DNA from 2 places in the Brevundimonas sp. ABV4_179 genome. Region 2 is predicted to be linked to the other one. Evidence: predicted binding sites of a transcription regulator. Region 2 holds the regulator's gene; the other holds the start of a gene.

Region 1 (7,528 bases), 1.5 Mb from region 2:
TTCTTGGCGTCCGAGCTTAGACCCGTCCTTTATCGGAGACGTATTCTCATGGCTGACGCCTATATCTATGACGCCGTCCGCACCCCGCGCGGCAAGGGCAAGAAGGACGGCTCGCTGCACGAGATCACCGGCCTGTCGCTGGCCTCCCAGGTTCTGGAAGCGCTGCGCGACCGCAACGATCTGGACACCTCCAAGGTGGACGACGTGATCCTGGGCTGCGTGACCCCGGTGGGCGAACTGGGCGCCGATGTCGCCCGCACCGCCGTCCTGACCGCGGGCTGGGCCCAGACCACCGCCGGCGTCCAGATCAACCGCTTCTGCGCGTCGGGCCTGGAAGCCGTGAACATGGCCACCGCCAAGGTGAAGTCCGGCGAGGCCGACTTCGCCGTCGGCGGCGGGGTCGAGGTCATGAGCCGCGTGCCGATGGGTTCGGACATGGGCGCCTGGCCGACCGACCCGTCTTCGGCCTTCCCCAGCTATTTCGTGCCCCAGGGCGTGTCGGCGGATATGATCGCCACCAAATACGGCTTCAGCCGCGACGACGTGGACGCCTATTCGGTCGAGAGCCACAAGCGGGCCGCCAAGGCCTGGGCCGAGGGCCGGTTCAAGAATTCGGTTCTGGCGGTCAAGGACCAGCTGGGCCTGACCATCCTGGACCACGACGAGACCATTCGTCCGAACACGGACATGCAGACGCTGGGCGGACTGAACCCCTCCTTCGCCATGATGGGCGAAATGGCCTTCGACGCCGTGATCAATCAACGCTACCCCGAGGTTGAGCGCGTCAATCACGTCCACACGCCGGGCAACTCGTCCGGCATCGTCGATGGTTCGGCCGGCGTGCTGATCGGTTCGCTGGAAGCCGGCCAGGCCCTGGGCCTGAAGCCACGCGCCAAGATCCTGGGCGGCGCCTCGATCGGCTCGGAGCCTTCGATCATGCTGACCGGCCCTGAGTATGTGACTCGCAAATTGCTGGGCAAGCTGGGCATGACGCCCGACGACATCGACCTGTGGGAGCTGAACGAGGCCTTCGCCGCCGTCGTCCTGCGCTACATGCAGGCCCTGGACATCGATCACGCCAAGATGAACGTGAACGGCGGCGGCATTTCGATGGGCCACCCCCTGGGCGCCACCGGCGCCATGATCACCGGCATCGCCCTGGACGAGCTGGAACGCTCGAACAAGTCGACAGCCCTGATCACTCTCTGCATCGGCGGCGGCATGGGCACCGCCACCGTCATCGAACGCGTCTGATCCGGGAGCGAAAGACTATGGAAAACTTCAAGATCGACGTCGACGCCGACGGCATCGCCCTGGTCACCTTCGACGTGCCAGGCCGTTCGATGAACACCCTGACCGGCAAGGTGATCGCAGAGGTCCCGCAACTGGTCGAACGCATCAAGACCGACGACGCCATCAAGGGCGCGGTCATCACCTCGGGCAAGGCGTCGGGCTTCTGCGCCGGCGCGGACCTGGGCGACATGGCGGGCGGCATGCTGGCGGGCGGGGGCGACCTGCAAAAGGCGTTCGACGCCGGCTGGACGCTGAACGGCGCCTTCCGAGCGCTGGAAACCTCGGGCAAGCCGATTGCGGCGGCCATCAACGGCCTGGCCCTTGGCGGCGGGCTGGAGTTCACCCTGGCCTGCCACTATCGCGTGGTGGAAAACGACAACAAGATTCAGCTGGGCCTGCCCGAGATCAAGGTCGGCCTGTTCCCCGGCGGCGGCGGCACCCAGCGCCTGACGCGCCTGGTCGGCGTCCAGAACGCCATGATGGCCATGAGCGAGGGCAAGTCCTTCCGTCCCAACGACGCCAAGGGCGCCGGCATCGTCCACGAAGTGGTCGAGAAGGGCCAGTCGGTCGAGGCGGCCAAGGCCTGGATCAAGAATGGCGGCAAGGCGATGCAGCCGTGGGACGAAAAGTCCTTCAAACTGCCCGGCGGCGGTCCCTTCCATCCGGCGGGCATCCAGAACTTCATGGTCGGCAACGCCATGCTGCGCAAACAGTCCTACGGCAACTATCCGGCCGTGGTGAACCTGATGAAGGCCGTGTTCGAAGGCACGCAGGTTCCGATGGACGCCGCGCTTCGCATCGAGACGCGCTATTTCATCAAGACCCTGATGACGCCCCAGGCCCAGGCCATGATCCGTTCGCTGTTCCTGTCCAAGCAGGAACTGGACAAGGGCGCCGTGCGGCCTGCTGGCGTGCCCAAGTCCGATCCCAAGAAGGTCACGGTCATCGGCGCCGGCATGATGGGCGCCGGCATCGCCTATGTGCAGGCGCTGGCCGGCATCGAGACCATCCTGATCGACCAGACCCAGGAAGCCGCCGACAAGGGCAAGGCCCATGTCGAGGAGTTGCTGAAGAAGCGTCTGTCGCGCGGTCAGCTGACGCAGGAGAAGTACGACGCCCTGCTCGGCTCCGTCACGGCGACCACCGACTATGATCTGATCAAGGGTTCGGACCTGGTCGTCGAGGCCGTGTTCGAGAACCGCGAGATCAAGGCCGATGTGACCAAGCGCGCCGAGGCGCAACTGGCCGAGGGGGCCGTGTTCGGCTCCAACACCTCGACCTTGCCGATCACCGGTCTGGCCGAGGCCTCGGTCCGCCCTGAAGACTTCATCGGCATCCACTTCTTCTCGCCGGTCGACAAGATGATGCTGGTCGAGATCATCCTGGGCGAAAAGACGGGTCAAGCCGCCATCGCCAAGGCGCTGGACTATGTGCTGAAGATCAAGAAGACGCCGATCGTCGTCAACGACAGCCGCGGCTTCTACACCTCGCGCTGCTTCTCCACCTTCCTGATGGAGGGCATGGCGATGCTGGAGGAGGGTTACGGCCCGGCCCTGATCGACAATGTCGGCCGGATGACCGGCATGCCGCGCGGCCCGCTGGAGATGCACGACGACGTCGCCCTGGACCTGTCCTACAAGATCGCCAAACAGACGGCTTTGGACCTGGGTGACAAATACGTCCCGTCGGAAGGCGCCGACATCGTCGCCAAGATGGTCGAGGGGGGACGTTTCGGCCGCAAGAACGGCAAGGGCTTCTACGACTACGACACCAAGCCCAAGACGCTCTGGAAGGGTCTGTCCGACCTGGCGCCCGTCACCAAGGGCATCGACCAGCCGGAAGAGCCGACCGCATTCGCCCAGATCGACGAGCTGAAAACGCGCCTGCTGTATCGCCAAGCCGTCGAAGTGGCGCGTTGCTGGGAAGAGGGCGTCATCGACGACCCGCGTGAGGCGGACCTGGGCGCCATCCTGGGCTGGGGCTTCGCGCCCTGGACCGGCGGCCCGATCAGCTTCATCGACGGCATCGGCCTGGCCAAGTTCGTCGAGACGGCGGACCGTCTGGCGGCGTCGTACGGCGACCGCTTCAAGGTCCCGCAGCTGCTGCGCGACATGGCCGCCAAGAACGAGACCTTCTACGGCAAGTTCGCCCCGGAGAAGGCCGCCGCCTGATCGGTCTCGGACATCGCTGGTCTACGGAACGGGCGGCCTTCGGGCCGCCCGTTTTGGTTTGAGCGCTACCTCTCTCCCGCTCATCCCGGCGAAAGCCGGGACCCAGTTCTGTCGCTCAGCAGTGCGTTGGATCGATTGCCCCGGCCAATGCACAAGCCGTATCTGCCAAAGCACTGGGTCCCGGCTTTCGCTGAGATGAGCGGATAGGTTGAACAATCGAACTCAAGTCCCGCGAACCCTGCTAATCCAAAAAAGAAAAAGACCCGCCCGACACGAGGTCGAGCGGGTCGCTCCGCCGCCCTTCGCGGGGTCGGTGGCGGGTCGCTAGGGGCGACGGAGTAGCGGTGAAAAGACCGGGCCGCAGCCGAAGCGAACGCTCAAAGCCCGCCCGACCGCGCCCAGCCCCTCGTTCTGGCGTCAGCCTTCCAGATCCTGGCCTTCGTCCGGCTCGGGCGCGCCCAGCATGTCGTCGGCGATCTTGTTGGTGGACTGGCGCACGGCCTTTTCGATGGAGGCGGCGATGTCGGGGTTCTGTTTCAGGAACTCGCGCACATTCTCGCGGCCCTGGCCGATCCGGGTGGAGTCATAGCTGAACCAGCTGCCGGCCTTTTCGATCACTCCGGCCTTGACGCCCAGGTCGATGACCTCGCCCAGTTTGGAGATGCCCTCGCCGTACATGATGTCGAAGATGACCTCGCGGAACGGCGGGGCGACCTTGTTCTTGACCACCTTGACCCGGGTGGTGTTGCCGACCACCTCGTCGCGGTTCTTGATCGCACCGGTGCGGCGGATGTCCAGACGCACCGAGGCGTAGAACTTCAGCGCATTGCCGCCCGTCGTCGTCTCGGGGCTGCCGTACATGACGCCGATCTTGTGACGGATCTGGTTGATGAACAGGACGATGCACTTAGACTTGGAGATGGAGGCCGTCAGCTTGCGAAGCGCCTGGCTCATCAGGCGCGCCTGCAGGCCCGGCAGGCTGTCGCCCATCTCGCCCTCGATTTCGGCGCGCGGGGTCAGGGCGGCGACGGAGTCCACGACCACGATGTCCACAGCCCCCGAACGGACCAGGGTGTCCACGATCTCCAGCGCCTGTTCGCCGGCGTCCGGCTGCGACACCAGAAGATCGTCCAGATTGACGCCCAGCTTCTGGGCATAGACCGGGTCCAGCGCATGTTCGGCGTCGACGAAGGCGGCGACCCCGCCCTTCTTCTGCACCTCGGCGACCGTGTGCAGGGCCAGGGTCGTCTTGCCGGACGACTCAGGGCCGAACACCTCGATCACCCGCCCGACCGGCAGGCCGCCGATGCCCAGGGCCATGTCCAGACCCAGCGAGCCGGTCGAGACGCTCTCGATCTCGTTCACCTGCCCGGCCTTGCCGAGCTTCATCACCGAGCCCTTGCCGAAGGCGCGGTCGATCTGCGCGATCGCCGCCTCCAGGGCGCGCTGCTTGTCGCCGTCGTCCTTGCCCACCAATTTCAATGCCGCCTGCGAAGCCATTGCCTTCGTCTCCCTTGCCATGATTCCCGTCATTAAGCTTGGGAGAGACCCGCCTGGACCCGCCCCCGTTTCGTGAGGCCGACTATGGGCACGGTTTGTTCTAGTTCACAAGATGTTCTCTCGATCAAAACGAGAACATAAAATCGAACACGACCGTTTCTGACGCATCCAAGTCAGGCGATCAGTCGCGCGCCCAGCCCGGCGACCATCGCCGCCACGACCAACCCTCCCGCAATCCGGCTCAACGCCCGGATGCCGCCAGCGGCGCCAGGCGACAGTGGTCGGCAGAGGGGCACGATCAGCAAAGCGATCACGCCCAGAACACCCGGCAGGTCCATGCCGACGCCCATAAACACGCCATGTCCCTGCACCAGCAGCCACCCGCCGACGACGGCCGTCGCCAGCGCCGCCGGGATCAGGACGGTCCAGGTGGTCAGACGCGCGGAGATCAGGGCCGCGGTCGCGGCCGTCACGGCGGCGATCAGGGCGGGCCAGATCAGCAGGAAGGCGGCCTCGGGCGCCACGGCCTGGACGGCGACGCCCAGAACCAGCACTAGGCCGATCAAGCCCAGCCACCCGCCCCAGGGCGTTTCCTCCGCCGCGCGCGGCCACAGGCTGAGACCGATCGCGACGGCCGCCGCGCCCAGGACGACCGGATCGACACCCGCGAGGACGGTCGTCAACGCCGCCGCCGCGACCAGGCCAAACGCGACCGTCCGCCCGCCGGCGCGCCCCGCAATCAGCAGCAGCGCCAGGCCCGACAAGGCAAGCGCCACGCCGATCTCCAGCGCCGGCAGACGCCGCAGCAGGGTGTAATAGGTCTCGGGCGACTGAACCCGTCCGCCCAACGGTCCGGCCAGCACCCGCACCGCCTGGCCCGCGACCACGGCGGCGGCCAGCAGCCACAGGCCGTCCGCCGCGCCGCCCAAGACCGCGCCCACCTTCAAGCCCTGAACGCGACGCACCCGCCAGACCGCCAAGCCGGTCGCCAGGGCGGCGATGGCCAGCAGGACCCACCCCACGACCGGCGGATGCCGCACGACCGCCAGGCCGAACAGGTCGGCATAGACGGCGTTCTGTGTCGCCTGGGGCAGCGTCGGGGCGCGCAGCCAGGCGTCAGCCACCTCCAGCGCCTGCGATCCGATATGCTGCAGACTGCCCTGATCCAGGGCGTCCGGCGTGGCGGCGGGCGAATGATACTGATCCGGCCGCCCGATGAAGGCCAGATTGATCCCCGCCAGCCCCTTGGCCGCCGTCACGGTGAAGTCGGTGCCGTTCGGCATCAGTCGATAGACGAAGATCGCCAAGGCGTTGCTGGACGGGCCGCCCGTCACGGCGCCGGCGGCCCGCGCATAGTCAGCGATGACGCCGGCGTTGCCCGGCCCTGTCTCGAACATCATGGCCCGACCGCCGCCGCCCCGCGCCTCCAGATTGACGACGGCCCCGATCCGGTCGCGCCACGGATGGGCGGCGAAGAACGTCCGCGCACCGTCCAGATTGAGTTCCTCGGCGTCGGTCAGCAGGACGATCAGATCGCGGTCCGCCCCGCCGCGCGCCTTGATCGCCCGCACCGCCTCCAGAATGGCCGCCACGCCCGTCGCATCGTCGGCCGCACCGGGCGAACCGGGCACGCTGTCGTAATGGGCCATCATAAGGACGGCGGGCCGGTCGGGGTCGCGGCCGGGCAGGACGCCGACGATGTTGGCCGCCGCCAACCCGTGAGGGCTTCGCCCCTCGCGCTCCAGCCGTTGCACAGCCCCTGGCGACAGGGGGCCGGTCTGTATCCTGGGCGCCAGGCCCAGGGCTGTCATCCGTTGCATCAGATAGGCCTGGACCCGCGCGTGGTCGTCGGACCCGACTGGATGTGGCGCGCGGGCGATCTCGCGCACATCGGCCATCGCCCGCGCGGCGGAAAAGGCTTCGACCGGGGTCGAGACCGGCCGCGGCGCGGGCGTCTGACTGGCGATCACGGCCAGACCCAGGGCGACAGCCAGCGCCGTGAACAACAGGATCAGCCGCATCGTCTTGTCCCCCTGATCGCGATCGGTCCAGTCAGCCCTGCGCGGACGACCGGCGCAAGGGGCGAGCCGATCAGCGACGCACGCTGTTGCGCGCCGTCAGATTGCCCGTGGCGCCGTCCCCGTCGTCGATGCTGGACCCGAAGGGCCAGCCCCGGTCGTCACCGCAATAGGACCTGCGCCCCTCGCGCGACCCGATCACCACCGCGCGGGGCCTGAACCAGCCGGCGCCGGTGAAGACATTGTCCGTGATCCGATTATAGGAGGGCGTCTGGTGGCGGATCACCCCATCCTCGCCGCAGTTGCGGTACAGAAAGACCCCGCCGCGACCGTCCAGCGCCAGCCGGTTGCCGACGATGCGGTTGGCGCCCGATCCGTCCACGGCGATCTGCTCGCGCCCGGTGCGAATGTCGAAATCGTTGTCCTGGATCAGGGCGCCGGCGCTCTCTGCGTCCAGATAGATGGCCACCGACGTTGATCGGCCGGAAAAGCGCGACCGCGTCACCGTGGTCTGCGTGACCCCCGGCCCGACATAGAGGGGAATGG
Region 2 (7,528 bases):
GGCCCGCTGGCCGAACAGGTCCGTCCGCGTCTGACCCAGGAACTGGTCCAGGCCATGGTTCAGTCGTCCTTCACCGCCGGCGCCCAGCGTTCCAAGGCCAAGAACGATCCAGCCCAGGCGCTTTCTGCGCTGGGCCTGTCGGCCGACGCCAAGCCCGCCGCCCCGGCGCAATGAGCACGGCGACGCCTGCCGACGCCGATTTCGACGCCTTCGCCGCCGGTCTTCGGGCCGGTCGGCCGCAGGTGATCGTGCGCCGGATCATCGACGATCTGGAAACGCCGGTTTCGGCCTATCTGAAACTGGGCCTGGACCGCCCCTACGCCTGCCTGCTGGAATCGGTGGAAGGCGGTGCGGTCAACGGTCGCTATTCGATCCTGACGCTGGACCCCGACGTGGTCTGGCGTTGCCGGGCGAACGCGGCCGAGATGGCCCGTGGGCAGGCCATCGGCCAAGGTGCCTTCACACCCGAGAGCCTGCCGGCGCTTCAGTCGCTGCGCGGCCTGATCGCGGCCTCGCGGTTCGATCTGCCCGACGACCTTCCGCCCATGGCGGCGGGCCTGTTCGGGGTGTTCGGCTATGACATGGTGCGGCTGCTGGAGCCGTTGGGTGCGCCCAATCCCGACCCGCTGGATTTGCCAGACGCCGTCCTGACCCGGCCGTCGCTGGTCGCCATCTTCGATTCGGTGCGTCATGAGATCGTCCTGGTCTCCGCCGCCTACCCGGACGCGGGACTAGAGCCTGAGTCCGCCCACGACGCGGCGGTGGCGCGGCTCGACGCCTTCGAAGCCGCCTTGCGTGATCCGCTGCCAGTCCGCGCCGCGCCTCAGAAAACCCAGGCGCCGGCCTTCGCCTCGCCGGTGGACGAAGCCGGCTTTGGCGAGATGGTGGCGCGCGCCAAGGACTATATCGCCGCCGGCGACATCTTTCAGGTCGTGCTCAGCCACCGATTCTCCGCGCCCTGGTCGGCCGATCCCTTCGCCTTCTATCGATCGCTGCGCCGCCAGAACCCGTCGCCCTATCTGTTCTATCTGAATTTCGACGGCTTCCAGCTGGCCGGATCCAGCCCGGAAATCCTGGTTCGGCTGAAGGACGGCGAAGTGACCATTCGTCCGCTGGCCGGCACCCGGGCGCGCGGCGAGACGCCCGAGGCGGACAAGGCGCTGGAAGTCGAACTGCTCGCCGATCCGAAGGAGCGGGCCGAGCATCTGATGCTGCTGGACCTGGGCCGCAATGACGTGGGCCGCGTGGCCGCGCCGGGCACGGTGGAGGTGACGGAAAGCTTCGTCGTCGAACGCTACAGCCAGGTGATGCACATCGTCTCAAACGTGCGGGGCAAGGCCGATCCGCGTCTCGACGCCGTCGACACCCTGCTGGCGGCCCTGCCCGCCGGCACCCTGTCGGGCGCGCCCAAGGTTCGCGCGATGGAGATCATCGACGAACTGGAAAGCCAGAAGCGCGGCATCGGCTACGGCGGGGGCGTCGGCTATATCTCGGCCGGTGGCGAGGCGGACATCTGCATCACCCTGCGCACCGCCCTGTTCGCGGACGACCGCATCTTCGTTCAGGCTGGGGCCGGAGTGGTCGCCGACAGCGATCCGGCCGCCGAATACGCCGAAACCCAGCACAAGGCGCGCGCGCCGATGCGGGCGGCCGAGGAAGCCTGGCGCTTTCGCACCGGCAATCGCTAGCGGGTCAGCGTCGTCGTCGGGTCGTCGAACTGGACGCCCGGCCCGACGATGACCACTCCGGCCATCAGCAGCGCCGCCATCGCCGCCAGAGCGGCGGCGCCCAAGGCGGCGGCCGCGCTCGGCGGGCTTTCGACCACGACCAGCCTGGCCCTGGCGGCGGCGATCTTGGCGGCGATGTCTTTTTCTGCGGTCAGTTTCACAGCCGCATCCTGCGTCCATGCGAGTTAAAATGCGCTTTACCGCCGCGCTGGCTTGGCGCGGACGCCTGTCGCGCCTAGAAGCCAAGGCATGATCCTCGTCGTCGATAACTACGACAGCTTCACCTACAACCTCGTCCACTACCTCGCGGAGTTGGGCGCGCCGACGCATGTGGTGCGCAACGACGACCTGACGGTGGACCAGGCGTGGGCGCTGAACCCCGCCGCCGTCCTGCTGTCCCCCGGCCCCTGCGCGCCGGATCAGGCCGGCATCTGCCTGCCGCTGATCCAGACGGCGCCGGCCTCCATGCCGATCCTGGGCGTCTGCCTGGGTCATCAGGCCATCGGTCAGGCGTTCGGCGGCGATGTGATCCGCGCCAAGACCCTGATGCACGGCAAAACGTCGCCCATCCTGCATGAGAGCCAGAGCGTCTTCGCCGGCCTGCCCTCGCCCTTCACCGCCACCCGCTATCATTCGCTGGCCGTCCGGCGCGAAACCCTGCCCGATGACCTGGAGGTCACCGCCTGGACCGCCGACGGCGAGATCATGGGCCTGCGGCATCGCGTCCGTCCGATCCACGGCGTGCAGTTCCACCCGGAATCGATCGCCACCGAACACGGCCATGACATGCTGGCCAACTTCCTCGATATCGCCGGCGTAAAGCGCCTCGCGGCCGCCTGATCGTGGCGGACTGACCATGGCGGAAGGGTTCAAGCCGATCCTGGCCCGGCTGGTCGAGGGCCGACCGCTGACGTCGGAACAGGCGCACGACTTCTTCGCCGCCTGTCTGCGGGGCGAGCCGACCCCGTCCCAGGTCGCAGCCGCCGTCACCGCCATGCGGATGCGCGGCGAAACGGTGGATGAGATCGCCGCCTTCGCTTCGGCCATGCGCGAAGCGGCCCTGACGCTGAATCACCCTTACGAAGTCATCGACACCTGCGGCACCGGCGGGGATGGTCAGCACACCTACAACATCTCCACCGCCGCCGCCCTGGTTCTGGCTGGCGCGGGGCTGAAGGTCGCCAAGCACGGCAACCGGGCCATGTCGTCTAAATCAGGCTCTTCCGACGTGTTGTCGATCCTGGGCGTGAACCTGATGGCCGATCAGGCGCAGCAACGGAAGGCGCTGGACGAGGCGGGTATCTGCTTCCTGTTCGCGCCCGCCTATCACGGGGCCATGCGTCACGTCGGGCCCGTGCGGGGCGAGATCGGTTTTCGCACCGTATTCAATCTTCTGGGTCCGCTTTCGAACCCAGCGTCTGCACGGCGTCAGGTCATGGGCGTCTATGATCCGCGTCTGTTGGAGCCTTTGGCCGATGTCTTGGGGCGGCTGGGCGCGACGCGCGCCTGGACCGTCCACGGGCAGGGGCTGGACGAGCTGGCGACATCCGGCCCGACCGAGGTGGCCGAATGGAGGGACGGCGCCGTCCGACGGTTCCAGGTCACGCCAGAGGACGCCGGCCTGTCGCGCAGCCCCATCGACGCCATTCGCGGCGGCGACGCCGAGGAGAACGCCGCCGCCTTGCGCGCCCTGCTGGCGGGCCAGGCCGGCGCCTATCGCGACATCGTCCTGTTGAACGCCGCCGCCGCCCTGGTCGTGGCGGACAAGGCGGCCGATCTGGCCGAGGGCGCGGTGCTGGCCGCCGCCGCCATCGACGACGGCCGCGCCGCACAGGCGCTAGAGCGTCTGGCCCGCATCACCACGACTCCGCTGGACCCCGAAGCCGACGCATGACCGACGTTCTCGACCGTATCGCCGTCTACAAGCGCGAGGACGTCGCCGCCCGAAAAGCCGCCACGTCTCAGGACGCGATCGAGGCCATGGCCAAGACCGCCTCGGCGCCGCGCGGATTTCGCGCCGCCCTGGAGCGGGTCGAAGAAGAGACGGGTCGCCCCGCCCTGATCGCCGAGATCAAGAAGGCCAGCCCGTCCAAGGGTCTGATTCGCCCCAATTTCGATCCGCCCGCCTTGGCCCGCGCCTATCAGGCGGGGGGCGCCGCATGTCTTTCGGTCTTGACCGACGGCCCCAGCTTCCAGGGCGACGACGCCTATCTGGCCGCCGCGCGCGAGGCCGTCGCCCTGCCCTGCCTGCGCAAGGATTTCCTGGTCGATCCGTGGCAGGTGGCGGAAAGCCGCGCTCTGGGCGCGGACTGCATCCTGATCATCCTGGCCATGATCGACGACAGGCTTGCGGCCGAGTTGCTGGCGGAGGCCGAACGGTTCGGCATGGACGCCCTGATCGAAACGCACGACGAGAACGAGATGGCCCGCGCCTGTGCGCTGGGCGGTGATCTGGTGGGGGTCAACAATCGCTCGCTGCGGACGTTCGAGGTCGACTTGGAGGTCACCGAACGCCTGTCGATGCTCAGCCCTGTGCGCGCCCTTCTGGTCGCGGAAAGCGGAATCTTCACGCCGGATGATGTCGCGCGGGTCTCAGCCGCCCACGCCCAGGCCATACTGGTCGGCGAAAGCCTGATGCGCCAAGCCGATGTCGAGGCGGCGACGCGAGCGCTGCTGGCGGCCTGAGGCACGGCTTTCCTTGGCCCGATGCGGGCCAGCGCGGCCGTTAAGTTGACATTAGGAAGGAACACTTACAGAACATCATCAATGTTCACGGCCCGTTCCGATTCTACGGAGAGGGCGCTTGAGGGCTTGGCGATGCTCACGCGCAAACAGCACGAACTGCTGATGTTCATCCACGAACGGATCCAGGAGACGGGCGTCTCTCCCTCGTTCGACGAGATGAAGGAGGCTTTGGACCTGGCCTCCAAGTCGGGCATCCACCGGCTGATCACAGCGCTGGAGGAGCGCGGCTTCATCCGCCGCCTCGCCCACCGCGCCCGCGCGCTGGAAGTGACCAAACTGCCCGAACAGGCGACCGCCGGCGCGCCGCGCGGCCGGGCCGGGTTCAAGCCCGACGTGATCGAAGGCGGCGCACCGGTTCGCGAGACCGCGCCTATGGCCGCCAACGACACGCGCGATCTGCCGCTGTTGGGCAAGATCGCCGCCGGCACTCCCATCGCCGCCATTCAGCATGAACAGGACCGCCTACCGGTGCCGGAATCCATGCTCGGCAAGGGCGATCACTACGTGCTGGAGATCGAGGGCGATTCTATGATCGAGGCCGGCATACTGAACGGCGATCTGGTGGTGATCCGGCGCGGCGACACCGCGACCAATGGCGAGATCGTCGTCGCCCTGGTCGAGGGCGAGGAAGCCACCCTGAAGCGCCTGCGCCGCAAGGGCGGCTCCATCGCGCTTGAACCGGCCAACCGCAACTATGAGACCCGCATCTTCGGCCCTGATCAGGTGGAGGTTCAGGGCAAGCTGGTGGGGCTCATGCGCCGCTATCACTGACATCGGGGTCGGGTTGGCGCGTCCAGGGACGGTTGCCGCGCACGTCGGTCGTCCAGACCGCGCGCCAGCCGACGCCATCGCGCCATAGTTCGACCGCCCCGCCCTTAGAGAAATCCACCCCGTCCAGAACCAGACGGCCGGCGCAGGATGCGGGAATATCTGGGACGGCGGCGCGGAGTCCGACGACCTCGGCCGTTTCGCACAATGCCGCCAGACGTTCGGGATCGGGCGCCCGCCTGCCCCACCATAATGCGATCGGTCCAGCAACAGGGCTTTGGGGCCGGCACGAGAAGCGATCGCAGGTCCAGCCGTCCATTTCCCGCTTGGTCAGGGCCAGCCCCCTTCGCCGGGACCACAGGTCTGCGGCGAACTCTCGCACGCCTGGCCACACGACGACCGCCGCGCCGTGCCGATTGAAGGCCGCGTTTGTTCCGCCGTCCCCGATCCAAAGGTCAGGCGCCGACGGACGGGGCCAGATCAGCACCGCCGCCGCCAGCGGCAAACCCATCCAGCGTAGCCGCCCGCGCCACAGGCAGATGAACAGCACGCCGACGAAGGCGATGGGCAGAACGACGTCGGGCGCGCTCGGTATGGTTCTAACGGCCCCCGGTAAGCTGGCCGTCCACGACCCGATCGCCAGCATCAGATCGACGCCCCATCCCGCCACCGCCAGGAAGGGGCCGCCCAGCCCCAGGGGTTCGAGCGCCGCACCCAGCGCCAAGGCCGGCATCAAAATGAAGTCCGCCACCGGCGATGTGCCGAGATTGGCCAGCAGGCCATAGACGGCCGTGCGGTTGAAATGCTGCATGGAGAATGGCCCGGTCGCCATGCCGGCGACCAGGCTGGCCGCCACCGCCGCCGTGATCCAGCCGGCGAACCGCTGTATCGCCAGGATCGGCCAGGGTGCGGAAATTTCGCGCGGTCGCTTGGGCCAGGCCTCGACCAAGGCCACCAGCGCCGCGGTCGCCGCGAACGACATCTGAAAGCCGGGCGTAACGACAGCCTCCGGCTGGATGGCCAGCACGACGAAGGCCGCAACCGCCAGGCCGTGCATGGTCACCGCCTGCCGATCCAGCAGGATGGCGAGAAAGGCGATGGCGGCGGTGATGGCGGCCCGCTCGGCCGGCGGCGGCGCGCCGGACACCACCAGATAGACCCCCACCGCGACCAGGCCCGCCAAAGCCGCGACCTTCTTGCCCGAAACCCGCAGCGCCAACCAGGGCCATGCCGCGACGCCAAGGCGTACGGCGAAGAAGACGAAGCCGCCGACGATGGCCATGTGCAGACCCGACACCGACAGGATATGCGCCAGACCGGAATCGCGCATCACATCCATGTCTTCCTGACTGATCCAGGTCTCGTGGCTGGTGGTCATGGCGGCCGCGATCCCGCCCGTCCGCTGGCCCAACCGCGCCACGATGCGCTGAGCCAGGGCGTAGCGCGCGCCGTTCACCGCCATCTCCAGCCGCAGGCGCCACGGCGGGCGGGGCAGGTCCGCCTCGCGCGTCTCTCCCAGCGCAAAGGCGACCCCGCCCATGCCCTGGAAGAAGGCGTTCCGGCCGAAATCGTAGGCGCCGGGACTGGCCGGCGCCGGCGGCGGATTGAGGATGGCGAACACACGTATGGCCCGGCCCGGTTCGGGCGGTTCGCCCCGCACGGTGGCGCGAAGGCGCACCGGCGTCTGGTCTGGCGCCAGGCCGCGAATCCAGACGGGAGCGATCACCACCCGGGCGCCGCGTTGGCCAGGGCTGTCCACATCGACCACCCAGGCCTCGATCGCCGTCGGCTCGCCGAGCACCGGTGCGATGGGGGCGGCGACGAAGCCAGTGCGCGCCTTGGCCGCCGCCAGGCCGCCCGCCAGACAGGCGATCAGCAGCAGGGGCCATGTGATGCGCCGCGTCATTCCCCGCGCCTTGGCCAAGCCCCAGAACGCAAAAGCCGCGACCGCCGCCAACACCAGCGGCCAGAACGGCGGCTCGGACCGCAGGGCGAAATAGAAGGCGCACCCGCCGCCGAACGCCACCGGCCCCCACAGCCGCCATCGCAGCGCCTGGGCGCCGACCTGATCGGCCAGCCAGGATTGCAATCGCGCGCCGGGGGTAGGCTTTGCCGCATCGGAGCGTATAAGGGCCTCGCCTACGGACCCCTCCCCCATGACCTCACCTTCTTCGACTGTCGTCACCCGCTTCGCCCCCTCGCCGACAGGCTATCTGCATATCGGCGGGGCGAGAACCGCCTTGTTCAACTGGCTGTACGCCAAGCGACACGCAGGGCGTTTCCTGATC

What was found. The regulator LexA, encoded in region 2, represses DNA repair genes until DNA is damaged. The targets are predictions, from matches to a motif close to ATGTTCNCNANNTGTTCT.
Region 1: recA (recombinase RecA) is a predicted target of LexA. The motif match lies at 5,066-5,083, and genes of this name have one in related genera.

Annotation. Positions count from the first base shown of each region.
Region 1 is NZ_CM149976.1:130,891-138,418, forward strand. It holds gene ACYX4P_RS00655 (acetyl-CoA C-acetyltransferase) at 49-1,254, shown strand; gene ACYX4P_RS00660 (3-hydroxyacyl-CoA dehydrogenase NAD-binding domain-containing protein) at 1,272-3,464, shown strand; gene recA (recombinase RecA) at 3,882-4,964, opposite strand; gene ACYX4P_RS00670 (M20/M25/M40 family metallo-hydrolase) at 5,138-6,985, opposite strand; gene ACYX4P_RS00675 (right-handed parallel beta-helix repeat-containing protein) at 7,056-7,528, opposite strand, start outside.
Region 2 is NZ_CM149976.1:2,236,128-2,243,655, reverse strand. It holds gene ACYX4P_RS10775 (SurA N-terminal domain-containing protein) at 1-174, shown strand, start outside; gene trpE (anthranilate synthase component I) at 171-1,688, shown strand; gene ACYX4P_RS10765 (peptidoglycan-binding protein) at 1,685-1,888, opposite strand; gene ACYX4P_RS10760 (anthranilate synthase component II) at 1,977-2,567, shown strand; gene trpD (anthranilate phosphoribosyltransferase) at 2,584-3,621, shown strand; gene trpC (indole-3-glycerol phosphate synthase TrpC) at 3,618-4,412, shown strand; gene lexA (transcriptional repressor LexA) at 4,545-5,243, shown strand; gene ACYX4P_RS10740 (ComEC/Rec2 family competence protein) at 5,224-7,398, opposite strand; gene gltX (glutamate--tRNA ligase) at 7,397-7,528, shown strand, end outside.